DNA from 4 places in the Pseudoalteromonas sp. SCSIO 43201 genome. Region 4 is predicted to be linked to each of the others. Evidence: predicted binding sites of a transcription regulator. Region 4 holds the regulator's gene; each other region holds the start of a gene.
The links. Region 4 encodes LexA, which represses DNA repair genes until DNA is damaged. Its sites were predicted from a motif close to TACTGTATNNNNATACAGTA; they were not measured.
Positions count from the first base shown of each region.

Region 1: recN (DNA repair protein RecN) is a predicted target of LexA. The motif match lies at 839-858, and genes of this name have one in related genera.
Region 2: dinB (DNA polymerase IV) is a predicted target of LexA. The motif match lies at 2,854-2,873, and genes of this name have one in related genera.
Region 3: imuA (translesion DNA synthesis-associated protein ImuA) is a predicted target of LexA. The motif match lies at 4,197-4,216, and genes of this name have one in related genera.

Region 1 is NZ_CP072683.1:2,298,677-2,306,004, forward strand. It holds gene nadK (NAD(+) kinase) at 1-123, shown strand, start outside; gene J8Z24_RS09755 (hypothetical protein) at 185-772, shown strand; gene recN (DNA repair protein RecN) at 881-2,557, shown strand; gene J8Z24_RS09765 (MBL fold metallo-hydrolase) at 2,639-3,388, opposite strand; gene J8Z24_RS09770 (glutamate synthase small subunit GltD family protein) at 3,950-5,365, opposite strand; gene gltB (glutamate synthase large subunit) at 5,375-7,328, opposite strand, start outside.
Region 2 is NZ_CP072683.1:948,038-955,365, forward strand. It holds gene J8Z24_RS04030 (LabA-like NYN domain-containing protein) at 1-209, opposite strand, end outside; gene J8Z24_RS04035 (hypothetical protein) at 250-939, opposite strand; gene J8Z24_RS04040 (NUDIX hydrolase) at 1,013-1,525, opposite strand; gene J8Z24_RS04045 (aldo/keto reductase) at 1,607-2,659, opposite strand; gene dinB (DNA polymerase IV) at 2,881-3,936, shown strand; gene J8Z24_RS04055 (carbon starvation CstA family protein) at 4,047-5,732, shown strand; gene J8Z24_RS04060 (M17 family metallopeptidase) at 5,802-7,328, shown strand, end outside.
Region 3 is NZ_CP072683.1:2,684,146-2,691,473, forward strand. It holds gene J8Z24_RS11530 (error-prone DNA polymerase) at 1-2,100, opposite strand, end outside; gene J8Z24_RS11535 (Y-family DNA polymerase) at 2,100-3,497, opposite strand; gene imuA (translesion DNA synthesis-associated protein ImuA) at 3,500-4,186, opposite strand; tRNA gene J8Z24_RS11545 (tRNA-Asp) at 4,594-4,670, opposite strand; tRNA gene J8Z24_RS11550 (tRNA-Asp) at 4,699-4,775, opposite strand; tRNA gene J8Z24_RS11555 (tRNA-Asp) at 4,817-4,893, opposite strand; tRNA gene J8Z24_RS11560 (tRNA-Asp) at 4,943-5,019, opposite strand; tRNA gene J8Z24_RS11565 (tRNA-Asp) at 5,052-5,128, opposite strand; tRNA gene J8Z24_RS11570 (tRNA-Asp) at 5,161-5,237, opposite strand; tRNA gene J8Z24_RS11575 (tRNA-Asp) at 5,268-5,344, opposite strand; gene J8Z24_RS11580 (TIGR03503 family protein) at 5,455-6,825, opposite strand; gene dnaQ (DNA polymerase III subunit epsilon) at 6,876-7,328, opposite strand, start outside.
Region 4 is NZ_CP072683.1:381,542-388,869, reverse strand. It holds gene J8Z24_RS01650 (SURF1 family protein) at 1-512, opposite strand, end outside; gene J8Z24_RS01645 (DUF2909 family protein) at 524-826, shown strand; gene J8Z24_RS01640 (cytochrome c oxidase subunit 3) at 726-1,601, opposite strand; gene J8Z24_RS01635 (cytochrome c oxidase assembly protein) at 1,603-2,169, opposite strand; gene ctaD (cytochrome c oxidase subunit I) at 2,169-3,743, opposite strand; gene coxB (cytochrome c oxidase subunit II) at 3,743-4,885, opposite strand; gene lexA (transcriptional repressor LexA) at 5,235-5,849, opposite strand; rRNA gene rrf (5S ribosomal RNA) at 6,670-6,783, opposite strand; rRNA gene J8Z24_RS01610 (23S ribosomal RNA) at 6,897-7,328, opposite strand, start outside.

The DNA of each region.
Region 1 (7,328 bases), 1.9 Mb from region 4:
TTGCCCGGAGATGAAGTGGTTATAAAAAAAGCAGAGAAAAAGCTTAGACTTATCCATCCTAAGTGTTACTCCTACTACAATGTTCTTAGGCAGAAATTAAATTGGGGCAGTAGGCTTTACTAAGTACATAAAGTTACGCAAAATAACCTTGGTTAATTTTCTAAATTAGGTAAAAAATAATAAAATGGCTTACGTTGTATTTTTCACATTAGCGCTGCTTATCACTATACTCTCCGTGTATTTAGTGATTGAAAACAATAGAAGAAAAGCCCGTGAAGCTGAAAAAAAGGCCTTTAATGACCGTCTTAAAGTAATAAGCAACCACTTTAAACAGAAAGTAGCAGAGTTTGTAGAAGCAAAGATCTTGCGGCCCAAATATGCCCCGCAGATCAATGCAATTGTCGGTAATTTTTTTGTTGTGCAACCGCACTCTGAGGAAAACCTCGCTCAACTCGAAAAAGTCAGTGAACTATTCATTTATTCAGTCACGAACGAGTTAAATAAGTGCAGACAAAACGGCAATATAGATTTACTTGCCGAACAGCTACAATATTTTGTTGCAGAGTTGCCAAACGCAGGGATCGCATATAATCGCGATTTTTATCGTGAGATTTTACCTGCACTCATTGCACGTATTCAAACACCAGACACCCCCACTACTTTGCAAGATGATGAAGCCGAAAACATCCAGAACCCAGCAGTGGAAGCGCCAGAACCACCGACGCAACAAAAACAATCAGCTCCGGCTATGAAAGAGCGCGCACTCAGCTGAATACACTTAATAGTGTCGCTTAATATCTGAAAGAAATTTTATGATATAAGTTGCTAAACAACCAAATACTGTATAAATTAACAGTGATCATTTGTTAAGGTGTACAGTATGCTTTTGGCTCTGAATATACAAAATTTTGCTATTGTTAGTGCGCTAAATATCGACTGGCATTGCGGTATGACCGCAATAACTGGTGAAACAGGCGCTGGTAAATCTATCGCTATTGATGCGCTTTCTCTTTGTCTTGGCGAGCGAGCTGATCCTGCAGCAATCCGTCCGGGCAGTGAAAAAGCCGATATATCAGCTCAGTTTGATGTGTCTCAGCTCCCAGCAGCTAAGCGTTTTCTTACCGAACATATGCTAGAAAATGAAGAAAATGAATGTATTCTTCGTAGAGTGATCAGTAAAAATGGGCGCAGTAAAAGCTATATCAACGGCTCACCTGTCACGGTTGGTCAACAAAAAGAGCTTGGGCAGCACCTAATTGCTATTCATGGGCAGCATGCTCATCAGTTGTTATTGAAGCCTGAATATCAGTTACAGTTACTAGATGCTTATGCTAATCACACCACGCTCTTGCAAGCAGTTAAGGGACAATATAGTCACTATCACAAGCTACAAAAAGAATATGTCGATCTTCAAAAGTCACAACAGGCACAAGCAGCAAAAAAACAACTTCTTGAATATCAAGTCGCTGAGCTTGATGAGTTTGCTTTACAAGAAGGTGAATATGAAGATATTGAGAGTGAACATTCACGCCTAAGTCATAGCCAAACAATTTTAGAACAGTGCCATCGCGAATTATCTCGTCTATATGAAAATGACGAGCAGACTGTATTATCGCAACTACAGCAAAGCGCTCAAGTATTTTCTGAACTTACCAGCTTTGATAAAACCCTTGAAAACATTGCGCAAGTGCTTGATGAAGCAGCAGTTCAAGTAGAAGAAGCCAGTAGAGAGATCCGCAGTTATTCCGACTCAGTTGAGCAAGATCCGATGCGACTACAGGAGCTAGAAGATAGACTTTCACAAGCCTTAGATTTGGCAAGAAAACATCAAGTTCAGCCTGAGTTGCTCTATCAACATCACCAAGCACTGCAACATGAACTTGAGTCTATTACCTCTGACTCCGCAAGACTCGATGCGCTAGAAGAAGAAATAGCTGAAGCGATTAACGCCTACAACCAAGCTGCTCATGGATTAAGCCAAAGTCGCCAGCAGGCCAGTGCATCTCTTAACGAGCGTATCTCTGCGAGTATGGAAGAACTTGCAATGGGCGATGGCCAGTTTGAGATCCAGTTAACACCTAACCTAGGTGGAAAGCCGAGTCCACTTGGATATGATCACATTGAGTTTTATGTCTCTACAAACCCTGGACAGCCTTTACAGCCTATGGGGAAAGTCGCCTCAGGTGGAGAGCTATCGCGGATCAGCCTAGCCATACAAGTTATTATCGCAACACGCGTCACCACCCCTACTTTGATTTTCGATGAGGTGGACGTCGGTATCTCTGGGCCGACAGCGGCAACAGTAGGTAAATTACTGCGCCAACTTGGCCAGTCTACACAAGTAATCTGCGTTACGCACTTACCACAAGTAGCGTGCAGTGGTCACAACCAATTTTTTGTCGCAAAGCGAGTTGAGAATGGTGAAACCTTTACCAAAATGACGCCGATGGCACATAACGAACGTATCGATGAGATCGCCAGATTAATCGGTGGCGATAGAATAAGTGATACAACAAGAGCGAGTGCAAAGGAACTATTACAAGTACAAAGTGCGTGAATGCCACTTTTGACTTGAACGATTTATCATAAAGATAACTGGAGAATAAGTGCAGCGGTAACTTTGCATTGTGTGGCATGACTAACGATATACGTAGTTATGCCACTCTGTATGTAAAAACTGAGTTGTGCATTTGGCTATGGCCTTTTCTAGGCTAAGTGGTGATTCACTTTGAGCCAATGCCTTTAGATAACTTTGTCTTTGAGATATTTCGGTTAAAACTTGCTCCGCTCCAGAAATTGGATTTCCATGGGAGAGTAGTAACGTTAGCTCAGCGTAGCTTTTTAATTTTTCAAGAGAATCAAAATGTGCTTGTGCGCCACTAATATGAACAGCTGGCAAAAGTGCTTCAGATTTATTTGACGTCATAATGTCATCAGCTACGTGGATGTATTTATCATTGATGATGGTATACAAACCACACTCCACATGCCCAGAAATAAACTCAAATTTAAAATCGAACTCACCGAAATGCAAAACCGAGTTTTCATTAAGCTCGTTGAGCCCCTCAAAATAATGATGCTTAGTTTTATCTATATATTTATTTAGTGTATTTTTATAATGGTGATTTCCATATAGTTCTGGCATTGCAAGCGCTGGCAGACCAGAGATATGATCCGGGTGGAAATGAGAGAATAATACCTGCGTAATATTAATACCCTGGCTGTTTAGATCTTCATGAACAGCTTTTCCATGTGCTTCAAATCCGGTATCAAGGAGCATAGCCGTGTTGTCTTCAATAAAAGCATAAATATTATAGCCAACATGATCCCCTTCAAATGGTGGAAATTGATAGAGGTACAAGTTTTTAGTTATTCTGAATTTTTGCATTTGTTATTTTTCATTCCTTTCTATTCTTTTTTGTACGGAGTATAGTGTGAGCATTATAAAAAAACCATACTATAATACCAAATCAGCCTTAATACTTGCGCAGTTTTAAGGGAATAAGCCTGACGCTAGCTGTGTTGGAAACTTCTTATTTTAATAACTAAAGAGCAAAGGTTTTGTCTTGTCTCCATGGATGTTGGTACTTCGAAGGTAGCAGTGCTATCGATAAGATTTTCTGGCCTAAAAATAGATTGATTAATTAACGTACTTGGTATTAATTCACTGATATTCATCTCTTAAATTACTGAGCTTTAGAGTAATAGCCTAATTAAAAAACGTAAATAAAAACCCCAGTTACAATGACTGTAAGTGGGGTTTATGAACGACAAAAGTTATTTCGTCAGCTATATCTATTTACTGAATTAAGTGTTCTATTTTAGGGTGAGAGCGCTTGGAACTAACTGGGTAAGAATTATACTGCTTAGTTGTTCTAAGAGAGCTTTGAACCGAGTTAGCCGCCAATTTACGCCTTCAGGTTGAGGCAGCGCCAAGACAAAATAGGTCTTATACTTCCAAGTAATCCAAAATACCTTCAGCGGCGTTTCTACCTTCAAAAATAGCAGTAACTACTAAATCAGAACCTCGAACAGCATCACCACCAGCAAAAATCTTTGGGTTACTTGTTTGATGAGTAAATGCACCTTTTTCTGGTGCCACAATACCACCCCAGTGATTTATTGCCACATCATATTGCGCTAACCAATCAAGGTCATGAGGTTTAAAACCAAATGCCATGATCACGGCATCAGCTTCCAGTATGTGCTCTGAACCCGCTACAATTTCGGCACGTCGTCGGCCATTGGCATCGGGTTCACCCAGCTGCGTATTGACCATTTTTACACCACTTACTTTACCAGTATCGTCAACTTCAATACCCACAGGTTGCAGGTTAAATTTAAACTCCACCCCTTCTTCTTTGGCGTTTTTCACCTCACGTACAGACCCTGGCATATTCTCTTCATCACGGCGGTATGCGCAAATGACAGATTGTGCGTTTTGCCTAACTGAAGTTCTCACACAGTCCATTGCCGTGTCACCGCCACCTAACACAACAACACGTTTACCAGCCATATTTACATAGCTATGCTGTGTTTCGTCATAGCCCATGACGCGATTGGTATTGCCAATCAAAAAAGGAAGCGCTTCATAAACACCATCGGCATCTTCATTTTCCAGATTGCCCTTCATGCTTTGGTATGTCCCGACTCCTAAAAATACGGCATCGTACTGTGACAATAGCTCGTCCATTGAGATATCTCGACCAACTTCAGTGTTGAGTTTAAACTCTACGCCCATTTCAGTGAAAATCTCACGGCGGTTTTCCATAACCGACTTTTCTAATTTAAATGACGGGATCCCAAAGGTTAGCAACCCCCCAATTTCAGGGTTACGGTCATAAACTACGGCTTTGACACCATTGCGAACCAAAATATCAGCACAACCGAGCCCAGCTGGCCCTGCCCCAATAATAGCTACTTTTTTGTCTGTCCAAGTGACATAGGATAAGTCTGGTTTCCAGCCTTGTGCAAACGCTGTATCAGTAATGTACTTTTCAATATTACCGATAGTGACAGCCCCAAACTCTTCATTAAGTGTACATGACCCTTCACAAAGTCTATCTTGTGGACAAACTCGACCACATACCTCGGGCAAACTGTTGGTGCGATGAGATAACTCTGCAGCTTCAATAATCCGGCCTGTACGGATTAGTTTAAGCCATTGTGGAATGTAATTATGTACCGGACATTTCCACTCGCAGTAAGGGTTTCCGCAATCTAAACAACGGTCTGATTGTGAATGTACTTGTTGCTCTGAAAACGGCTCATAGATCTCAACAAAAGATTGCTTACGTGTAGAAATAGGCTTTTTTCGCGGATCTACACGTTGTACATCGATAAATTGGTAAACGTTCTCGCTCATTGCTCTCTCCTACTGCGCCTGAATTCGTAGCTCAGCGCTACTACGCGCTCGGTGGCCAAGTAAACTATTTAGATCGCTCGACTTTGGCTTTACCAGTTTAAACATAGGTAAATACAACTCAAAATTAGCTAAGATCTGCTCAGCTCGGGTTGAACTGGTTAAATCTAAATGCTCTGCAATTAAACCGCGTAGATGCTCTTGGTGCGATGCCAGCGCTTTGAGGTCGACCAACTCGACCAACTCAGGGTTGATGCGCTTATCAAAATCACTCTCTTCGTCAAGTACGTAGGCAAAACCACCGGTCATACCTGCCCCAAAGTTAACGCCAACTTGACCAAGCACACACACCACGCCTCCCGTCATGTATTCACAACCATTATCACCAAGGCCTTCGACGACGGCTTGTACACCTGAATTCCTCACCGCAAAGCGCTCTCCAGCGCGACCTGCTGCAAATAACTTACCGCCTGTTGCACCATACAAACAGGTATTACCGATAATTGCGGCTTGATGTGAAGCAAAACTAGAGCCAACCGGCGGGCGAATAACCAACTTACCACCAGCCATACCTTTGCCTACGTAGTCATTTGCATCTCCCACCAGCGTCATTTCAAGACCACCCGCATTCCAAACTCCAAAAGATTGTCCCGCAGTACCATGTAGCTCAATAGCTACCGGATCAGCGGCCATACCTTGATTACCATGTTTACTGGCTATATAGCCTGATAGCATCGCACCAATTGCTCTATCTGTATTGGAGATCCGGCTAACCAACGAGGTACCTGTCATATCATCTATTGCTGATTTCGCCTTCTCAAGCAAGCTTTCGTTTAATGCACCACTATAGTGTGACGGGTTAGTATGCGTGCAATATAAAGCTTCATTTGATGGATTATTTGGCTTCGCTAATAACGGAGTTAAATCTAACTTTTTCTGCTTCGCTGTATTCCCTTCAATCACATCAAGTAAATCTGTCCTTCCTATTAAGTCTGTTAATTTAGTAACACCAAGCGATGCCATAATTTCGCGCGCTTCTTGTGCAATAAACTTAAAGTAGTTCATCGCCATTTCAGGCAGGCCGTGATAATGTTTTTGACGCAACGTATCATCTTGTGTTGCAACACCCGTCGCGCAATTATTAAGATGACAGATCCTGAGATATTTACAGCCGAGTGCAACCATAGGACCTGTACCAAAACCAAAGCTTTCTGCACCAAGAATAGCGGCCTTGATAATATCTAACCCTGTTTTTAGACCACCGTCGGTTTGCAGCCTGATCCGGTGACGTAAACCATTTTCAACCAATGCTTGTTGAGTCTCTGCAAGTCCCAGTTCCCAAGGACTACCTGCATACTTCACTGATGTCAGTGGACTTGCCCCTGTGCCGCCATCATAGCCCGCTATGGTAATAAGGTCGGCATATGCCTTGGCAACACCAGTCGCAATGGTGCCGACACCTGGTTCTGAAACCAGCTTGACCGAGATCATCGCCTCTGGATTTACCTGCTTTAAGTCAAAAATCAGTTGTGCTAGGTCTTCAATAGAGTAAATATCGTGATGTGGTGGCGGCGAAATCAAAGTAACACCTGGAACTGAATAGCGAAGTTTCGCGATGTAAGGCGTCACCTTTTCACCTGGTAGCTGACCTCCCTCCCCCGGTTTTGCGCCTTGAGCCACTTTAATTTGAATAACATCAGCAGAGCGCAAATAATGCGGCGTCACGCCAAACCGCCCAGACGCAACTTGCTTGATGCGGGAATTCTTTTCAGTGCCAAAACGGAGCTTGTCTTCGCCCCCCTCACCGGAATTTGAGCAGCCACCAAGACGATTCATAGCAATAGCCAGCGCTTCGTGCGCTTCAGGAGATAATGCACCGATACTCATTGCTGCGGAGTCAAAACGCTTATAAAGCTCTGTTGCTGGTTCCACTTCCTCAAGATCAATTGAGTTCTGTTCCGTTTTG
Region 2 (7,328 bases), 570 kb from region 4:
TTCACCTCAAAGCCTATTGCTCGTAAGATATTCTGGAACTGTCTTTGTTTATCATCACCTCGTTCGCTGGAATAGGCAATGGCTTGATATACCTCGCGATCAGCCGTTGCTTTGCGCCAAAACGCATTATAGTCAAAGCCCGTTTGGTAGGCTTGCTTGGTGGTGTAATAAACATTTTGAGCATCGACTAAAATGGTGACTTTTTCCATAACGGACTCTTAGCAATAGGTTTGCTTTATGATAGCAAGATTAGCGCTTGTTTAGCCATTTAGTCATCGCGGCATCATAGGCTTTTTTAATGGCTCCGCCATCGCAAGGGCGGGGCGCAGTACGCCAATTCTTATTTAACCCCTCCGGTGTCGGAATACTCGGATCGGGTCTAACCTCAGCATAACACAGGCCATTTTCGCGGTAGACGGTGTATTGAGGCGTAGACTCGAGTTGTTCTCTTTGCATGCTCGCAGCGGTAGTTTGATGCCTTTTAGGCACGGTGATCCGCTGCGGCTTTGCTTGATTTGGGCTAAGAACACTATCACTGGCCGAGCGCTCTAAAAGTTGCTGGCGAAATTGCGAGATTGCTTTTCGATGATCTAGCTTTTTAGGTTGTGTGGTGACGGCCGTTTTGGCCACGTGCTTGGTTGTATTTTCAACCGCTGGCTTTGTTGGGTCTACTTGTGTCGCTTTTGGTACTTCGACTACATTGTCCTGCTGTGTCGGTTTTAACTCTTTTACTGGCTTATCTTCAGTGATCGCCGGGGTCTTAACAGGCTCCGACTTAGGCTTAGTAGGCTCAATAACCAAATAGGTTTTCATTGCTTTAATTGGCAACGGCTTTGAGGGGACGTAGGTACTTTGCTGCAGGTACCACCCGAGCAGTAGATGCAGCAAAATAGAGCCGATGATGGTGAAACTAATCAGGTTGTTTTGGAGCAGCCGCATTATTCTTATTAAATCCTTGAGTCGTGCGGAGTTAGAGTTTAATAAAGGCTTAATTGTTCCCTCAATAGGCAAATTAATCTGTGACTAATTGTGCGGAAATATGTTTTAGCAAGGTGAGTTCACGTAAAACGGACATCCCTTTGTTATTTGCATCATTGAGTTTTGCTTCGTTATGCGCGATGGCTTGGTTTATATTGATCCACACCGGTTTCATACCATTGGCGTGTTCATAATCCTCCATGGTAGGGGTATCAAATTCGCCACAAATCTCACAAACATAGCAATAAGAGATTATATGTATATTGTCATGATCGGTTTTATACCAAGGGCGGTACTCCTCATAGCGGCCAAACGGCGTCACCCCTGTGATGGATACTGCACCCGTTTCTTCTTTTAGCTCGCGCTCCAATGCTGCTTCTAAGCTTTCACCCTCGTCGACGCCACCACCTGGTAGGGTGTAATCGTCATAACGCTTGGTGTAAAGCAGTAAAATATCACTACCCCTAAGGACGATAGCGCGAGCGGTTTTTCTGGTAAAACAAGTACCCTGAAGTGGAATGGCTGGAGTAGTATTAAGGTTCTGCATGGGGTTTAACTTCAATCTAGATAATTAAGGATAGTGTGATAAGGCGATACGCTAAGCCTCAGCGTATCGCGATTGGATGGTCTAAAATGGTGCTGGATACGCTTTGAATACAGTATCAATCTCTGCTAAGGCTTCTGCACACAAGGGAGTTTCAAACGCGTGAATATTTTCTTTAAGTTGTGCCATGGTCGTAGCGCCAATTATGGTTGAAGTCACGCCATCGACTTGGTTGCACCATGCCAGTGCCAGCTGAGCCGAGGTCATATTGAATTCGTTGGCAATGTCTACATATTTAGCAACGGCTTCTTGAGCTAATTGCGTGTCTCTGAATAAGCCCTGTCGTTGTACCAAAGTCCAGCGGCTGCCTTCGGGTCTTGCGCCGCCTAAATACTTACCACTTAGCATTCCGCTGGCAAGCGGTGACCAAGGTAAATAGGCAATATCTTCGTTCACACAGCTCTCAATGAGGTATGGCCAATCCTTTGCGTGTAACAAGCTAAATTCATTTTGAATAGAGACAGGCTTTGGCAAATTGTGTTGTTTGGCCAAGTTAAGATAGGTGTGAATTCCCCATGGCGTATCATCTGAAAGACCCCAATGGTTAATTTTTCCGGCTTGAATACATGTTGCTAGCCCCTCTAAAATATCTAACATCCCATCACGTTCTTCATCACTGTTAAGAGCTGTGAGTGGCAACATACCAGGCCATTGCTTACCAAAGTGCGGGGAGGTGCGATTTGGCCAGTGTAACTGATACAGGTCTATGTAGTCGGTATTTAGGCGCGCTAAAGAATCGTCTACGGCTTGGATCACGGCCTTACCTGTAATGGCATTACCTTCACGGATCCAGGGTAAGCCAGCACCTGCAATTTTTGTTGCAACAACGAGCTTCTCGCGCTTTTCTTGATGGCGTTTTAGCCAGTTACCTATGATAGCCTCGGTTTTACCATAGGTATCTGGTGAAGGGGGAACTGCATACATTTCAGCGGTATCAATGAAGTTAATACCACGGCTTAGTGCATAATTGATCTGCTCGTCGGCATCATGCTGGTTGTTTTGTACGCCCCAAGTCATGCTTCCAAGACAAATGCGTGAAACTTCAAGTGGGCTACTACCAAGTCGTGAGTACTTCATGCAGGCTCCTGATTAATTACTGAATGATTAAATATAGCCAAAGTAACGGATCTAGTGCTTTGAACTGTATTGATATTGTTAGCATTATCTCTGTTTTGCAGTGCAACTTGCAACAGACATCCACACAAGTATAGTCCAGATCATTGTGACCTATGTTCAAGATTGCAACAGTTGCAAAATTAGCACATAATAAACACTGTTTATTTAGACAGTGTTTTGGCGTGCGTAAATTTATTCATATTGATATGGACGCGTTCTACGCCTCGGTAGAAATGCGTGATAATCCAGAGCTTGCAAAAGTACCTATGGCTATCGGTGGACGAAGTCATCGTGGGGTACTATCGACGGCAAACTATATTGCCCGGCAATATGGAGTGCGCTCTGCTATGTCGAATTATCAAGCGAAAAAACTCTGCCCGCAGCTAGTCATAGTCCCTGGAAGAATGGACGTATACAAAGCAATTTCACAGCAAATTCGAGCTATCTTTTCTCGCTATACGCCGCTTATTGAGCCATTGTCTTTGGATGAAGCTTATCTTGATGTGACGGACTGCGAGCTATGTTGTGGTAGTGCGACCCTTATTGCTGAACAAATTCGAGCAGACATATTCAAAGAAACAGGTTTAACCGCTTCTGCAGGGATAGCACCGATTAAGTTTTTGGCTAAAATTGCCAGCGATGAAAACAAACCCAATGGTCAGTGCGTTATTCCCCCTCACCAAGTAAGCGCTTTTATTGATGCGTTACCGCTTAAAAAGATCCCTGGTGTAGGCAAAGTGACGCAACAGAAGCTTCTTGCGATGGGGCTTGAATATGGGAGTGATGTTAAAGCGCTATCTGAAGCGCAATTACGCCAGTCATTTGGTAAGTTTGGCACTGTGTTGTGGCGACGCTGCCAAGGCATAGATGAGCGCCGGGTTGAGACTGACCGGGTGCGTAAGTCTGTGGGGGTTGAGACTACTTTTGCAGAAGACACGCTCGACCTAGCTACGCTTAAGCAGGTCATCACAGAAAAGCTCTTGCCAGAGCTTACACGCCGAGCACAGCCTTATCTAACGCGTGGATTTAACAAGCTTGGTGTGAAAGTGAAATTTTACGATTTCACCCAGACTACAAAAGAGTGCCAATATCAACATATTGATCTGGCCATTTTTGAAGAGCTGCTGGTGGAAGCCATGTCACGGCAAAAATTTAAACCAGTTCGTCTGATAGGGTTGCATATTGGTTTAAATGAAAAGCCGGGTGATCAAGCACAGCTTGGGCTTTTTGATGGTTAGACTAAAAGATAACTGCAAATAATTTATTTTATGCTAGCTTCGAAGTTGTCGTGGAACAAACTAATCACGCAATGTGCGTTTAATTAAAACAACAACAAGAGGTAAGCATTATGCAATCCATAATGATCGTACTTTTCGGCATTATAGGGATGTTATTTGGATGGTTTGTCTATTCCAAATTTATTGCTGAAAAAATCTTTAAAATGGATGACAACTTTGTCACGCCAGCTCATGAATTGGAAGATGGTGTTGACTATGTACCGACGAATAAAGTGGTACTATGGGGGCATCACTTTACTTCAGTCGCAGGTGCGGCACCAATTGTTGGTCCTGCTATTGCTGTTTATTGGGGCTGGGTGCCAGCGGTGCTTTGGGTTGTATTTGGCACTATATTTTTTGCTGGTGTTCATGATATGGGCGCGCTATGGGCAAGTGCTCGCCATAAAGGTAAATCGATGGGGGCGCTGTCTGAAAGCGTCATCGGTAAGCGTACTCGTTCATTGTTTATGATAGTGGTCTTCCTTGTACTGCTCATGGTTAATGCAGTATTCGGCGTGGTGATTGCAAACTCTTTTGTGGGTAATCCTAATGCGGTATTCCCAGCTTGGTCGGCTATTGTTGTAGCGCTTATCATCGGTCAATTGCTAAAACGAAAAGTGCCGCTCGTGCCGCTGTGTATTATCGGAGTTATTGTGCTCTACGCGACCATTTATATGGGCAGTAGTATGCCGATTACCTTACCAACCGAAATGTTTGGCCTCGGTGATAAAGCAAACTGGATCATCATTTTATTTATGTATGCAGCGGTGGCATCATTACTACCTGTGTGGATGTTATTACAGCCACGTGATTTTATTAATGGTATGCAGTTGCTGGTTGGCTTGGTTTTATTATATGGAGCGGTGTTTGTGGTGATGCCAGATATTACTGCACCGGCATTTAATACCCATACGGTCGAAAATACCCCTAGCATTATCCCGCTTCTATTCGTAACGATTGCCTGTGGTGCGGTATCTGGCTTCCACGGAATTGTCTCCTCAGGAACGAGTTCTAAACAACTAGACAAAGAAAAAGATGGCCGTTTTGTAGGTTACTTAGGAGCAGTTGGTGAAGGCTCATTAGCACTGATCACTTTGGTCGCCGTGAGTGGTGTGATGCTCGCAGTATCGCCAGAAGAGTGGCACGAAATTTATAGTCACCTTGGTGCCGGTAGCGTATCAGCCTTCATTAATGGTGGCTCAAACCTTATTAGTACGGGTTGGGGGTTACCAGTTGAAATCGCATCGACGCTACTTGCGGTTATGGTTGTTCTTTTTGCAGGCACGACGATGGACTCTGGCGTTAGGCTACAGCGCTATATTATCCAAGAGTGGGGCGAGATCTATAACATCAAGTTCTTGAACAACAGTATTGTCGCAACTTTATTTGCTGTAGGGTGTTGCTTGTTACTTGCCTTTGGCGCTGGTGGTGCATCGGGTAGTGGTGGTATGGTGATTTGGCCGCTGTTTGGTTCGACTAACCAAATCTTGGCAAGCTTAACTCTGCTGGTTATCTCAGTGTACCTTATCAAATTAGGGCGTCCCGCCAAGTACACTTTAATCCCAATGGTGTTCGTACTGGTAATGGCGTTCTTTGCTGGTGTGATCAAGCTAGGGGAATACTATCAAAAAGGCAACTGGCTGTTGGTTGTGCTTGACGTTATCGTGCTGGTGGTCAGTATTTTGGTGATGTTAGAAGCTTGGTCGGTGATAAGCAAAACTAAAGCAAAACCAGATGAAGCCCGTGATATGTCGTAGTTCCCTTGGAACTTACTCATAAATCACCTATAGTCGGCCCTAATTCTAATATAGAAAAGGGCCGTTTTTATGTCTTTTCCAATTGCATTACCTTGCAACACCTTATTTGAAAGCGATGCTGATGCTATCGTTGTTGTTACTCATGATATCCAAAATCTCGGCAGTGCACAGCTTGACGAAGTTGCGGCGCCATTTTTAGCCGTTGATGCACGTATTGCTCAAAAGGCAAGCTTACTTGTTTCAGACAAAGTGCCGGGCAACCGTTTAGTGATTGCACCAACTGGGCCACTTGATAGAGATTATGATGATGTGCGCCGTTTCTTTGAGGCAGCAAAAGCCGGCATTTTAGAAGCAAAAGCAGCAGGTGCTGTAAAACCTGTGCTTGCTGTTGTTAATGTGCCTGCCGATGCTCGTTACGAAAATGCTCGTGCTGTAAGCTTTTTAGGTGCATGCCAAGGTTTATGGCAGCCATTAGAAGCTCGTGAGTACCGTGGCGATGCAATTGAGCCAATCGAGGCGATTTATGTTTTTGAAGCATCAGCACAAAGCTGCGATCAACTGAGCGCAATCGCGGCTGGTCAGTATGCTGCACGCGATTTATGTGGTACCGAGCCTGAGCGCATGGCACCGCCACGTTTTGCTGATTACTGCGTTGAGCTGTTCCAAGGTTCTGCGGTAAGCGTTGAGGTTATCGCTGATCGTAAAATTATGGATGAGCAGTATCCTTTACTCAGTACTGTGGCGCGTGCGTCTTACGCCGTTGAACGCCATCACCCTCGTGTTGTAAAAATGGCATACGAGCCTGAAGGTGATGTTGAGCGTACTCTTATTTTTGTTGGTAAAGGTCTTGTTTACGATACCGGTGGTGCCGACCTTAAAGTAGGTGGCTTTATGGCAGGCATGAGCCGAGATAAAGGTGGTGCGGCTTCAGTGGTTGGTTTTATGGAAGCGGTTGCTAAGTATCAGCCAAAAGGTGTTAAAGTGATTGCATATCTTGCAGTGGTTCGTAACTCGATTGGATCTGATTGTTTCGTACCAGATGAAATTATTGAGAGCAGGGAAGGGGTTCGCGTTCGTATTGGTAATACCGACGCTGAAGGTCGCTTGGCAATGGGCGACTTGCTCAGCGAGGCAAAAGATTTAGCATTGGGTGAGAAAAACCCTGAGATCTTTACGGTTGCAACACTGACAGGTCATGCAGCACGCGCTATGGGTCCTTACAGTGCTTACGTTGAAAATGGTCCTGCACGAGCAGCACACGTATCTCGTAAGATTGCAGATATGGGTGACCTGTGGGCTGACTGTGCGGAAGTGTCCCGCAGCCGACGCGAAGATTATGATTTTGTCCAACCACGCACCCTGGCAGACGATGTACTATCGAGCAACAACGCACCATCGGCCGTGACAGCTCGTGGTCACCAATTCCCAATGGCATTTTTGGCAATTGTTGGTGGTTTAGACAAGCATGGCTGTAACGCCGAGTTGCCAATTCCGTATGTACATATGGATATTGCAGGTAGTGGTGTTGAAGGCGGAGACTGGCAGCATGGCAAGCCAACTGCTGCAACCGTAGCAAGCTTATTTGCAAGGTATTGT
Region 3 (7,328 bases), 1.6 Mb from region 4:
AGCAAACTGTGCTTCATAGCCCCGCTCCAACATGCCTCGAATGAGCTTTTCTTTAAACTGCATCAGCTCTCCGGTTTTTTTCCATGACGCCATGGCTCGGCGTAGGCTATCTGCTTCTCCTCCCGTGAATCCAGCTGCAACCATAGCTAGTTTTATCACTTGTTCTTGGAAGATGGGAACCCCCATGGTCCTCTCTAATACCGATTTAACCGCTTCAGATGGATAGCTTACCTGTTCTTCTCCCTCTCGGCGCTTTAAAAATGGATGAACCATATCACCTTGAATAGGCCCTGGCCGTACGATTGCAATTTGAATCACCAAATCATAATAGCAAGCAGGCTTGAGCCTTGGTAGCATACTCATTTGAGCGCGTGACTCCACTTGAAATACCCCGATGCTATCGCCTTTTTGCAGCATTTTGTAAACCAAAGGGTCGTCTTGCATACGCGTTAATTGGGCTAAATCCAAGCTTTTATCTGTATGTTGAGCTATATAACCAAAGCACTTGCGTATTGCGCTTAACATTCCCAACGCAAGTACATCCACTTTAAGCAGCTTTAGTGTTTCTAAGTCATCTTTATCCCATTGAATAATCGTGCGCTCGGGCATGGCTGCATTTTCTGTGGGAACTAGCTCATGCAGCGGGCTTTGTGAGATCACAAAGCCACCAACATGCTGTGATAAGTGCCTTGGAAAACCAATAATTTCATTTACAAGTTGAATAAAATGCTGTCCCTTTAGCGAACTTGGTTCAAAACCAAGCTCAACCAACTGCGCTTGCCAATCAAGTCCTTTATCACGCCTATTCAAGTGCTTAATAAAGTACTCTATTTGCGCCATCTCAATGCCTAGAGCCTTACCGACATCACGCATTGCACTTTTTAAACGATATGTGATCACCGTTGCAGCAAGCGCAGCCCGTTTGCGGCCATACTTATTGTAAATATACTGAATAACTTCTTCGCGGCGTTGATGTTCAAAGTCCACATCAATATCCGGCGGCTCATTGCGCTCTTTACTGATGAAACGTTCAAATAGCACGCCCACTTGTCTAGGATCGACTGCGGTAATTTCCAAACAATAACAAACGACAGAATTTGCCGCTGATCCGCGTCCTTGATACAGGATGTCATGTTGCTTGGCATACATCACAATATCGTGAATAGTAATAAAGAAAAATGGATAGTCTAGCGCTTCAATTAGTGCCAACTCTTTTTCTATTGTCGCGGCAATTTCTGGCGGCACACCATCTGGAAAACGAGTTTTTTTACCTTTTTCAACCAGTGAACGTAAGTAAGCCATAGGTGTTAATCCTTGAGGCACAAGCTCTTGAGGGTATTGATACGCTAAATTGGCTAAATTAAAATCACATTGCCTAGCAATATGCTCACTCTCTTCAAGTAAGCTAAGTGCATATAGCTTTTTGAGCTTGGGAATAGGCCTAAGCGCAAACTCAGCATTGCTGATCATAAACTCTGGAATATCACTGATCACACGATTCAAGCGGATAGCCGTGAGCGTATGCTGTAGCGCCAGTCTGGATGGACAGTGCATTAATACCCCACCAACTGCACATAGAGGTATATGATAGGCTTTTGCAAGTTTGATACAATGCGCAAAATAACGGTCGTCTTCTACAGCTAATTTGCGCTGATAAGCAATCCATACTCTGTCGTGATGATATTTACAAAGCCACTGTACTGATTGAGTATCTTGGATATTACCCTGTGGTAGCCACAATAGTAAAACATGCTTAAGGGACATAATATCCCATTCACTCAGTTGATAAGCGCCCTTTTCACTGCGTCTACGAGCGTTGCTAATCACTCTACATAGTTCAGAATAAGCAAGTTGATTTGGACAAATCGCAACAAACTTAATGTTCTGGTATTTTAATAAGCTCCCTATAATAAGCTTTATCTTGAGCTTATGCTCTTGTATATAGGCGTGAGCACGAACAATACCCGCTAATGAACACTCATCGGTAATAGCAATAGCACTGTAACCTAAAAAGTCCGCTTGTTTTACCAGCTCTTCTGGTCGTGAAGCTCCGGTTAAAAACGAAAAATTACTCTGGCAAAATAGCTCTGCATACGACATTAACTAAACACCCCATGGATATACCATTGATTACTTTGCTCGCGAAATACCCATAAATGCTGGTCTTGTTGGTTTTGCACAATAAAATAATCACGTTGAACTGGCTCACCATCCCACCATCCGGATACTATTCGCTCAGGGCCTGAGATGACTCTGACTTTTTCACATAAAGGCCGTGGCTCAGACAACAAAATAGTCGGCCTTGGTGGAGTTTGAATATTGCTAATATCAGGTGTACGACTATACGTACTGGCTTTCTCGGGGCGAGGATCTCCCGTTAATTTTAGGTGCTGCACAGCTTGATCACCAAGTTTTGTACATAAGATAGATAATAACCCCTGCTGGGATATCGCACTTTGTTGGGCTGAAAATAAATCCCGCACCGTAGCATGTTGTGTTTCTAATTCATCGGCTTTTAACGATACGCTTTGTACTGGGGCCTCGAGCGTAATAGACTCCAGTTTTAGATCTAGCAGTCGTCGCCAATATGATATTCGATATTCGGGCTCAGCACTGTGTAACGTGACCTCCAAAGCGTTTTTGTCTCTCAGCACAAATGTAAAGTTGACAGCTCTTGTCACTAGACTGCGTTTTTGTAAAAACATCGATAAACGTGATAATAGATACCCTATTGGCTTATCTAGCCACGCAACCACTTCCACTTCATAGAGTAAAGGGGCTGTTAACTCGAATACCTCAGGAGGATGATAAAAAGTGGGAGTTTCTCTTAGCTTACCAAATAAGCAACCAACATAATGCACCAGCTCAGTATCAAACCGTTTTGCTAATTCAGACAGCGTAAACTGTTCCAGCTGCGCTACCGTTTTCACGCCTGTGCGCATCAGCTTATCTATCACTTTTTCTGCAAGAGTCGTGTGCTGCAAGGTCACTTTACTCAACGCATAACGAGTTTGTGAGGCGGTTAATTGCAAAGTATCGTTGTGGCTCCGCGCTAATAGCTTAGCCATGGTTATTGATGCGCCAACACCATAGTGATAGCTGACCTCTAATTGGCGTAGTTGCTCGGTAATCACGAGCCAATAGCAGCTCAAATCTTTGTGTAAAGACAACATGCCATCCACTTTAAGCGCAATACCATTAGGTGACTCTATCACCAAATCAGCGCTAACTTGGTACAGTGCATCTGCAATTTCAAGCAACTGTTGACGCTCTAGCTGGCTATCATATGCTAAAACATGAAGCTGCATACATAATGCGCAGGCCGTACCTAATCCCATGCCAATTTTTATGCCTTTTTGCTCTGCAACAGAGTTTAATTGCACTACCTGATTCTTGCGCCCATCAATGATAACAACAGGCGAGATAAAATCAGTTGTAGTTGCTTGCTTACTTATTCCCTCCAGCTGCAGCATTGGAAAATAAAGATATATCCACATAATTAGCTCGTTAACCGCTGATCATATCCACAAGGCATGGTGATACTCTCGTCAATATTCGGTAAGGTTTGCTTTTCAAGTTCCGGCCAGTAGTTTGTATTACGCAGCTTAATGGCATGCTGGGAAAAAGACCCTCTTTGCTTTTTTATCGACACCTGTAAGGCACAGGGCTTTGCCTCTAGTACCAAAGAAAGAGAAAAAGGCAAGGTACTCATGTATTGCCCTTGATGTAAAACAAATAACCGACTATCGCCAGATTGCGCAGCTAACTGCAAACGCTTCACCACAGCGATAGAAAGCGCATCCTGCCAAAGTACTACAGCACTCGATGCTCCACTTTTTAAACATTGCTCAGCAGCCCATAATGCTTCGCTATCGCTTTTTGGCTGCAATATTACAAACTCACTTAAGTCTAGTGATAAGTAATTAATTGCAGCAGCCTGCACTCGACCCGGTGGGTTAATTAACACCTTTAAGCGCTTTTCTTGTGTAAAATGAGGCAGTATTAAACGCAGCTCCCCTATACCAACAGCCGTTTGAATATCTATCACACCATGCTTAGGCCAACCTCCTTGCAAAGCACTATCAAGCAAGGTAAACCCGGTACTTACCGCTTCAGGCTTACATACTCGACCACGTCCGCGCCAAAGCAAATTTTTACGCTCAAGAAGCTCTAGATAATTAGCCATAACCCACCAATACTGTTTATATATACAGTATATTTGAATCTGTAAGGATCGCAAGTAGATCATAAAAAATCGAGATAGGACCTCGCTCAAAAGCATAGGAGTGAATATGGGTTCAGCCAAAAACTTATGTTAGTTTGTTTAGAAACATGAACTATGTTGAAGCAAAAGGTTTGCTACTTACTTGTTCTAAATAAGAAATTTTTAGCACTGTTAGGCTTGGATTTATATCTTCACATTGAGCAATGTATTAAGAAAAATTGGTATATACCACCTTTTGACATCATACAGACAAGGCGTAAAAATAGATTTTAGTATACGGTGAGCTTTTATTTAGGTTGTGAATAGATTCAATAAGAAGGGACTTTTACTTTGAATAATTAAGTTTGCTTAGAGGAGACAATGCAAACTGGCGGAGTGGACGGGACTCGAACCCGCGACCCCCGGCGTGACAGGCCGGTATTCTAACCAACTGAACTACCACTCCGCAGTGATAGATTTGCAAGATATCTTAATGGCGGAGTGGACGGGACTCGAACCCGCGACCCCCGGCGTGACAGGCCGGTATTCTAACCAACTGAACTACCACTCCGCAGAGATATCTTAATGACATTATTTTACTCGTTTTGGTGTTGGCGGAGTGGACGGGACTCGAACCCGCGACCCCCGGCGTGACAGGCCGGTATTCTAACCAACTGAACTACCACTCCAGCGAGTAAACAAGCTGTCATAAAGCTTGAATATAGTTATGCGATACATTGGCGGAGTGGACGGGACTCGAACCCGCGACCCCCGGCGTGACAGGCCGGTATTCTAACCAACTGAACTACCACTCCACTGAGTATTCGCATTTTTTGCTTCGAAGTGTTGGCGGAGTGGACGGGACTCGAACCCGCGACCCCCGGCGTGACAGGCCGGTATTCTAACCAACTGAACTACCACTCCATAAGAAGCAAATGCACGTTTGTAATAAGTATTGGCGGAGTGGACGGGACTCGAACCCGCGACCCCCGGCGTGACAGGCCGGTATTCTAACCAACTGAACTACCACTCCAGCGCGACTTATTGATACTACGAAGATATTTGGCGGAGTGGACGGGACTCGAACCCGCGACCCCCGGCGTGACAGGCCGGTATTCTAACCAACTGAACTACCACTCCGCGTCATATTCTTGCAGTGTTTGCTGTAAGGTGTGCTCCCTGACAGCGGCGTGAATAATACGAATGACCCCCTCATGAGTCAACCGTTTTTTGAAAAAAAACCGTGTTTTTTAGTTATCTTTCATCGAAAGGTTCAAAATATCACCTGATTTATCATTTTTTGAACCATTTGCAGTTGTGTTATTTTCATCTTCCCCCAAATCATTCAGATCAATCACTTCTTCTGTTTTCTTAAAAGGGTTCTTTAGTGCGGGTAATTTAATCTTTATTGGTTTTTTCTGAACAAAAACTCGGATCGCAAGCCAACCAATGAGTAAAACCACAAGGTTACCTGCCACAATAATGCTAATTAATAAGCCTGTACTGATTGTTGGTTCTGGCTCAGGCTCAGGCAGTGCTGTTTGCGGTAATTGCGGCGCTTCTAATTCTGGCACCTTTTCTATCGGTCTTTCTATTTCAAAGTTATAGTTTGGTAATGTCGCCATAAACTCACGACCATTGATGTTTTCTCCAAATGCTGAAATCTCAACGCTATATCGTCCCCAATCATAGTTTTTTATTGCAAGCTGGCGATACAGACGTTCTTGTTTGTCTAAAGTGAACATCTGCTCTTCACCGTTAGGGTAAAAAATCTTACCTTGCAAAATGATTGTTTCTGGCTTCACCACCGACTCATCAATAGAGATGGTGAGGTCATGTTCAAACTCATTCTCTCCCGCTAACATCAGTTCAAAATTAAATGGTGGCTCTGCAATTATAATTGGGGGCTTGATGACTCTACGTTTGAGAATGGGAGTTTCTATAAAAAACTCAGGTTGCCACTCGCCTGCCGGAAAGTTAAGTTTAAACTCCCCAGTAAAAATACCGTCTAGTGGTCTTTCGTCGAACTCTCGACCATCATCTTTAAAATCCGTTACGCTTTGTGTACCAGCACCAAAGTTTGCATATTCATCATTATTGGTGCTAGAAAACTCAACATATAATGTAACGACATCCCGAAAATAGCCAACTTCAATTGGCTTGTCGTCATTGGTAACACGCCCTGTTACCTTTAGTACTTCACCACGAAAAAGAAGTGGCGGTAACGCCTCTACCTCAAGCTCAATATCTCCAAGTACCATGATCCGACTGTTTTTTTGAATTTGCCCAATCACTTGCCAAGGGCCCGGTGTGGGTTTTTTTAAAATGATCAGATCATAGCTAACTTCGTCATACCACTGTAAAGCGTCGTTATCCAACGAGCTTGTTGCATAGTATTTGCTACCATCTGGTTTTACCAATACAACAGCAGGCGTACCAGGAGCTCGAAAAAATAGCAGTGTTATTTCTTCAATGTTATGGTCAATTCGAAAACGGTTATCTAGCAGCGGAATTTCATTTGCCTTGCCATCTCGCTGTAGCATGGTAATTTGCGGTGTTTGCGCACTCACCACCATACTGACAAACAAAATAAGCACCAAAAAAAGCCGATGTAAAACCATGCATTAACCTTAATATCACTTTGGTGGAAAAGTTGACTGTATCTCTATCGCTATTGTTGCCACAGACTTTGCCCGCAAGCTTTATTGACCAGCTCCAAGCGTTCTGAATGTGCTAACTCTTCATCGGCAGAGGCGCGTAAAACTTTAAGCGCAGGACGATTACTATCCAATCGAATAATACTTCCAGCTGAATTAGCTTGGTTACCTTTGTTCTGGTTTGCCAAATTCAGCTTTTTTTGTCCTCCCGTCATCGACAGGTAAACATCTGCTAAAATCTCGGAATCCAGCAAAGCGCCGTGTAGCGTACGCTTTGAGTTATCGATATCGTAGCGTCGGCAAAGTGCATCGAGGCTATTTTTCTGGCCTGGGTGAAGATCTCGTGCCATTACGAGAGTATCTAGCACTTGGCAATATTCATGGGTTGCCGGAAAACCTTGGTTTAGTTTAGCAAACTCGTGATCCATAAAGCCGACGTCGAACGGTGCGTTATGAATAACAAGCTC
Region 4 (7,328 bases):
ATATACTGAATTATCGAATGAGCCTGCTGACTTTCCGCTGCAGAGTCAGCCAACGTAAAGCCTTTACTCACGTTTGTTTTAATGTATGCAGGGAAAGTTACCTTTGTTTCGGAAAGAGAAGTAAGTGTTGGAATTCGACTTGCTTGCTGTGGGACAAAACCCAAATTTACCACAACATATTCACCAGTCTTACTCACTTCTAAAACAGATATAACGTCAAAACCTACTCGGCCTTTTACTACTTGGTTATCAAGATACCATACCGCGCCAGCAACAAAGCGCCCAGTTAGTTGCACTTCACCATCAATTTGCTCGATAGGAACTTTACTTTCAGGATTATTTCTATTTGCAAGGTTTTGGTCTTGTCGCTTCTCTATATGTTGGTTTATTGCATGCTTTTTGGCTGCACGTTGCCATTGCCAATATGAAAGAGCTACACATAACAACATCACGATTAACGCTGCCAATATAGGCGTTTTTGATCTACCTTTAAAAAGTGCACCTAAATTCACGGACACTCCTTATGATTAAAATTATTATCGTAGTACTTCTGCTATTTATTTTTCTTAGTTTATTTAAAGCGATGTTCGTCATGCTCAAATCAGGGCAACAAGGGTCAATGGCAAAGCAGCTATTAAATCGAGTATATGCCTCTATAGCTGTGATTCTTATTATTTGTCTGGCTGCTCAGTTTGATTTAATCAAATTACATTCGTCGCCTATTTCTACAACACATAAACAAATACAAACAAACACAGCCACACCACATCAACAAAGTGCCAATACCAAGCACCAGCCTGAAACGCAAAGTGATTTTTCGCACTAAAGTGCCCTTTCAGAACTCTCACCCATATCACAAATAAAATTATCGCCCCAAGCGTGACATGAACTCCATGAAATCCAGTTAGTAAAAAGAAGGTGTTGCCATAAACTCCAGATTGAAGAGTTAAACCAAGTTCTTGATAGGCATGAATATACTCTTCAACCTGTAGAGTTAAAAAGCCAATACCAAGCAGTACCGTTAACCCTAAAAAGGCTTTTACTTTTGCCCTTTGATCTTTTTCTAGGGCAACATGTGCCAAACTTAACGTTATTGAAGAGGCGAGCAGTATGATGGTGTTGATCAATGGTAAGCCCTGCCACCCCATGGCTTGTGTTACCGTTCCATCAGGCGTTGTTAATAGTGGCCACGCGGCTTCAAACTGAGGCCATAGCACTTCGTTTGTGCTCACATTATTACTTGCTCCACCTAACCAAGGAACAGCTATCATGCGTGCATAAAACAGCGCGCCAAAGAAAGCACCAAAAAACATTATTTCGGAAAAAATAAACCAACCCATCCCTTGTTTAAACGAGCGATCCATTTGCTCTGAATACAATCCAGCTTGGGATTCTTGAATTACGTTTCTAAACCAACCAAAAATCATATAGATCAGCGTAGCGATACCTACAAGTAACAGGATTGCGCCACTATTGTTCGGGGAGTCAAGTTGAATGATTGTAAGCGCGCAGCCCACTGCGATAAAAAAGAGCGCAAAAGCGCCAACAATAGGCCAAGGGCTTTGCTCTGGAACGTAGTATTTTTCTTGTTCATGGTTCATGTTAGAACTCCTTTAGAGCGACTAACTGGCCCAACTGCACATTTTGTGTCTGGCTTACTCGCTCTGTAATATCAAATAACGTGTATGAAAGCGTTAGTTCTTCCACATCATCAGGCAGTTCTGTATCTACATAAAACCTCAATACAAACTCAACCTCTTCTTTACCCTTCATTGGTTGTTGGTCGAAGCAAAAACAGGCCATTTTATGTAAATACTTGGCAGCTTTCCCCGGAGATACAGAGGGAATTGCTTGTAAAATCCGATCACTGTCACTGATATTCTTTGCAATAAACTTCACGTCTGTTAATTTTCCGGGTTGCACACTGACAAAGTGTTGAGCTGCATCAACCTTAAATGGTGCATGACCCTGGCTATGTGTTGTGAAACTTACCTCAACTTGACGGCTATCAATAATAGCCTCGCTTTGCTCTGCCACTTTCATCGAAGGTTTTCCATTGAGTCCTGTTACATCACAAAATACGTCGTAAAGTGGGACTAATGCAAAAGCAAAAGCAAACATGCCCAGAGTCAGCAGTAGAAGCTTTCTAAGGAGGCGTCCATGTTGCATTACTTGACCTCCGGTGGAGTAGAAAATGTATGATATGGCGCAGGTGATGGTACTTCCCACTCAAGGCCTTCAGCTCCATCCCACACTTTACCGGGCACCTGCTCACCTCCTTTGGCACACTTATACACAACAGCCACGAATAATAGTTGTGATAAACCAAAAGCAAAGCCACCAATGCTGATAATGGCATTAAAATCAGCGAACTGAAGTGCATAATCAGGTATTCGTCGAGGCATTCCTGCCAAGCCAACAAAGTGCATGGGAAAAAACAATACATTGACACTCACAAGAGATAGCCAAAAGTGCAGTTTTGCTAGTTTGATATCAAACATGTTGCCAGTCCATTTCGGCAGCCAATAATAAGCAGCAGCCATAATAGAGAACACGGCACCTGTTACTAGCACATAATGGAAGTGTGCAACGACAAAGTAGGTATCGTGATATTGAAAATCAGCAGGCGTAATCGCTAACATAAGTCCGGAAAAGCCACCTATCGTGAATAGCACAATAAAAGCGATAGAAAAGAGCATGGGTACTTCAAAGCTGATTGCCCCTCGCCACATAGTCGCGACCCAATTAAATACTTTTACCCCTGTAGGTACAGAAATCAACATTGTCGCATACATAAAGAAAAGCTCACCTGCTAGCGGCATTCCTGTCGTGAACATATGATGAGCCCACACAACAAAAGAAAGTAAAGCAATCGAGGCTGTGGCGTATACCATTGAAGCATAGCCAAATAGTTTCTTTCTAGAAAAGGTAGGCACTATCGTGGAGATAATCCCAAAGGCGGGTAGTATCATAATATATACTTCAGGGTGACCAAAGAACCAGAATATGTGTTGAAACATAACAGGATCACCACCACCTGCGGCATCAAAAAAGCTCGTACCGAAGAACTTATCAGTTAACACCATGGTGACAGCACCAGCCAAAACAGGCATAACTGCAATTAGTAAAAATGCAGTTATAAGCCAAGTCCATACAAATAGTGGTAGCTTCATCCATGTCATACCTGGCGCTCGAAGGTTCACTATAGTAACGATGACATTAATAGCGCCCATTATTGAGCTTATCCCCATTATATGAACTGAAAATACAAAAAACGCCGTATTATCATTACTGTAGGTTGTAGATAGTGGTGCGTAAAAAGTCCATCCAAAAGCAGGCCCCCCTCCTTCTAGAAACAAAGACATGAGCAAAATGGCAAACGCAAAAGGTAAGATCCAGAAGCTCCAGTTATTCATTCTTGGAAGCGCCATGTCTGGAGCTCCGATCATCATCGGGATCATCCAATTGGCAAGCCCCGTAAATGCCGGCATCACTGCACCAAATACCATGATCAAGCCGTGAATGGTCGTCATTTGGTTAAAAAAATGCGGATCGACTAACTGTAATCCTGGCTGAAATAGTTCAGCCCGTATCACCATCGCCATTGCACCACCAATCAAAAACATGGTCAGTGAGAATAATAGGTAAAGCGTGCCGATATCTTTATGATTGGTTGTAAAAAGCCAGCGTTTTAGGCCTTTAGGAGTTCCATGATTTGAATGTTCTTCTACTATAGCACTCATTACTTGGCCTCCTCTAAGGCATCAATTTCTTGCTGAATTTGACTCGGCTGGATCACCTCTCCTGTGTCATTACCCCAGCTATTCCTTTTATAAGTGATGACTCCTGCAATTTGTTTAATCGTTAATTGCTTTGCAAATGCTTGCATAGCAGTACCAGGACGACCAAGCAGAAGGATGTCAATGTGTGGTTTAAGATCACCTATGACAACTTCACTCCCCTTCATAGCGGGGAAGACGCCAGGTAAGCCAAGCCCAGTTGGCTGGTGACAAGCAGCACAATATGCCATGTAGGTTTGTTCGCCGACCTCCATTAACTCTTCTTTCGATAAAATTTGCTCTGCCACCGCCTGTGATTCTGCTGCAGCTTTTGCTTTGGCGGCTTTAGCATCATCGAGCCACACCTCAAAGTTTTCAGGGCTTACAGCTTCTACCACCACAGGCATAAATCCGTGATCTTTTCCACAGAGCTCTGCGCATTGCCCTCTGTAGATTCCTTCCTCATTAACTTTGGTCCATGCTTCATTGATAAAGCCCGGATTAGCGTCTTTCTTAACAGCAAAATCAGGTACCCACCATGAGTGAATAACGTCATCTGACGTCATTAAAAAGCGAACTTTCCTATCAGTTGGGATCACTAAATGGTTATCAACTTCCAAAAGATAATTGTCATTTTTATCTTGCAGATCATTGATTTCATCTCTTGGTGTAGATAGTAAAGAGTAAAATTCAACATCATGTCCCATATACTCGTAATGCCACTTCCACTGTGAACCTGTTACCTTAATAGTTAGATCAGCTTTGCTTGTATCTTCCATCGCAATAAGCGTTTTCGTAGCTGGGATAGCCATTCCTATCAGTATCAGAAAGGGGATTGTGGTCCAAAGAATTTCAACTTTAGTACTTTCGTGAAATTGAGCTGCGACAGCCCCTGTTGATTTACGGTGCTTGAGTAATGCCCAGAACATCACTCCAAACACTATAACTCCTATCACACAACATATAAGGAAAATAGTCATGTGGAGCTCATATACTTGATGGCTAATGTCTGTTACGCCCTGCCTCATATTGTAATCACTATTCGCAAGTGATGGCATGACGATTAGCACGGTGACAAATGCTACAACTAATCGACAAATTTTCATTTGACGTCTCCTTCAAGGCAGCGCTTAGCCCCTTTTGTTATTATCGGATGACTGTCATATTGTCTATTGGTACATAGACTTACTGCACGACTCTTAACCAAATAGTCAAGAAATTTACAAAACGCAAGATTTTAGGAAAAGATGCCAGTTAGAAGTGTTTTTATAGCTATGAACTAATAAATGTAAGAAGGCAAAGTATTATGTAGAATTATCAAAGTAGTAAACTAACCTAAGAGTAGCTATATTTGACCCCAGCCGAGGGCAATATTAGCAATACTTTAGATAAGCAATAAAAAAGGCGTTTATCTAGAGCGTAACACCATTTAATTAGTGCTACGCTCAACTTAAGTTACATCCAGTCGGCGTTTCTGATGACACCCACTGCAAGCCCTTCAATAGAAAAGTTCTGATGTTCAAGATCAACCTCAATAGCTTGAAACTCTTCATTTTCTGCATGAAGTAAAATCTTTTTGCCTTTTTTCTCTAGGCGCTTAACTGTCACGTCTTCCTCTACACGCGCCACTATTACTTGACCATTATCAGCTACCTGAGTCTTATGCACAGCAAGCAAATCCCCATCCATGATCCCAATGTTCTTCATGCTCATACCACTAACCCTAAGTAAATAGTCCGCATGAGGCTTAAAGAAGCTAGCATCTACATTGAAATGACTTTCAACGTGTTGTTCTGCAAGAATGGGTTCTCCAGCAGCTACCCTGCCGATGATTGGCAACCCTAACTGTTCTGGTTCATCCTCAACCAACCTAATACCTCGACTAGCTCCAGGAACCATTTCTATAACCCCCTTCTTGGCAAGTGCTTTAAGGTGCTCCTCTGCTGCATTTGCACTTTTAAAGCCTAACGCATCAGCGATTTCAGCTCTAGTCGGGGGCATGCCAGTATCCTTAATGAATACTTTAATCAGTTCAAAGACTTGCTCTTGTCGTTTAGTTAAAGGTCGCATCAACTGGTATTCCATACAGTATTATATTTACTGTAAGTATATACAGCTGAGAAAAAATCGCAATGTTTGTTTATTCTTATAAATTAAGTTTACAGCCTTAGTAAGGTATGTAAAAAATCCAATAAAGAGAAAGAGTTAAATTTACTTTCCTTAAGGAAAGTAAATTATAAGCTGATAGATAAGTCGAAGAGAGAAGTTTTAAGTAGAGCAACGTCAAAACTGAGTAAGGAGTTTTCTCAAACCCTCGGCGGGTAAACCGCCTCCTACCAGTGCAGCACTTTATTGATATTGTGGTGGGAGCGAGTTTACCTCGTGATGTTACAAAGTAGGATGTTTTATTCTTTTTGTTTGATAGACCTAACAGCTCGGCGGGTAAACCGCCTCCTACCAGTTCAGCACTATGTTGATGTTGTGGTGGGAGCGAGTTTACCTCGCGAGGTGTTGATTGCTTTGTAATGTGTTGATTGCTTTTCGAGGTGTTGATTATCTTGTGAGATTTTCTTTTCAAATCCCACATAGCAAAAAACCCGTCGCATTGCTGCAACGGGTTTCTCTAATAAGTCCCTGGCTCGCTACGAAGTAGGATGTTCTACTTTCACATGGGAAGCCCACACTATCATTGACCGGGGCCGACCCTTCGCGGGGCTCGCCTTCGGCTGTTTTGTTTCACTTCTGAGTTTGGGTGACAAGAAACCGAAGTAACGCTTCCAGTTCGAGGAAGTGAGCGCATGGATACGCGAAGGGGAAATACTACATGGAAGTACTTTACTACAAATGCAAAAAACCCGTCGCATTGCTGCAACGGGTTTCTCTAATAAGGCCCTGGCGATGTTCTACTTTCACATGGGAAGCCCACACTATCATCGACGCTGTTTTGTTTCACTTCTGAGTTCGGCATGGGGTCAGGTGGTTCCAAAACGCTATAGTCACCAGGAAATTCTGTTCATTAATGAAGTATCCTTCATTAATATAAATCTGGAAAAAGCTATTAAATTCTTTGTCTACTTCAGTCTATTAACTTCTGTCGCTAAACCACTTTGGCGTTGTATGGTTAAGCCTCACGGGTAATTAGTACGAGTTAGCTTAATGCCTCACAGCACTTCCACATCTCGCCTATCAACGTTGTAGTCTTCAACGGCCCTTCAGTTGACTCTAAGTCAAAGTGAGAACTCATCTCGAGGCTCGCTTCCCGCTTAGATGCTTTCAGCGGTTATCGATTCCGAACGTAGCTACCGGGCAATGCAATTGGCATCACAACCCGAACACCAGCGGTTCGTCCACTCCGGTCCTCTCGTACTAGGAGCAGCCCCTCTCAATTCTCAAACGCCCACGGCAGATAGGGACCGAACTGTCTCACGACGTTCTAAACCCAGCTCGCGTACCACTTTAAATGGCGAACAGCCATACCCTTGGGACCGACTTCAGCCCCAGGATGTGATGAGCCGACATCGAGGTGCCAAACACCGCCGTCGATATGAA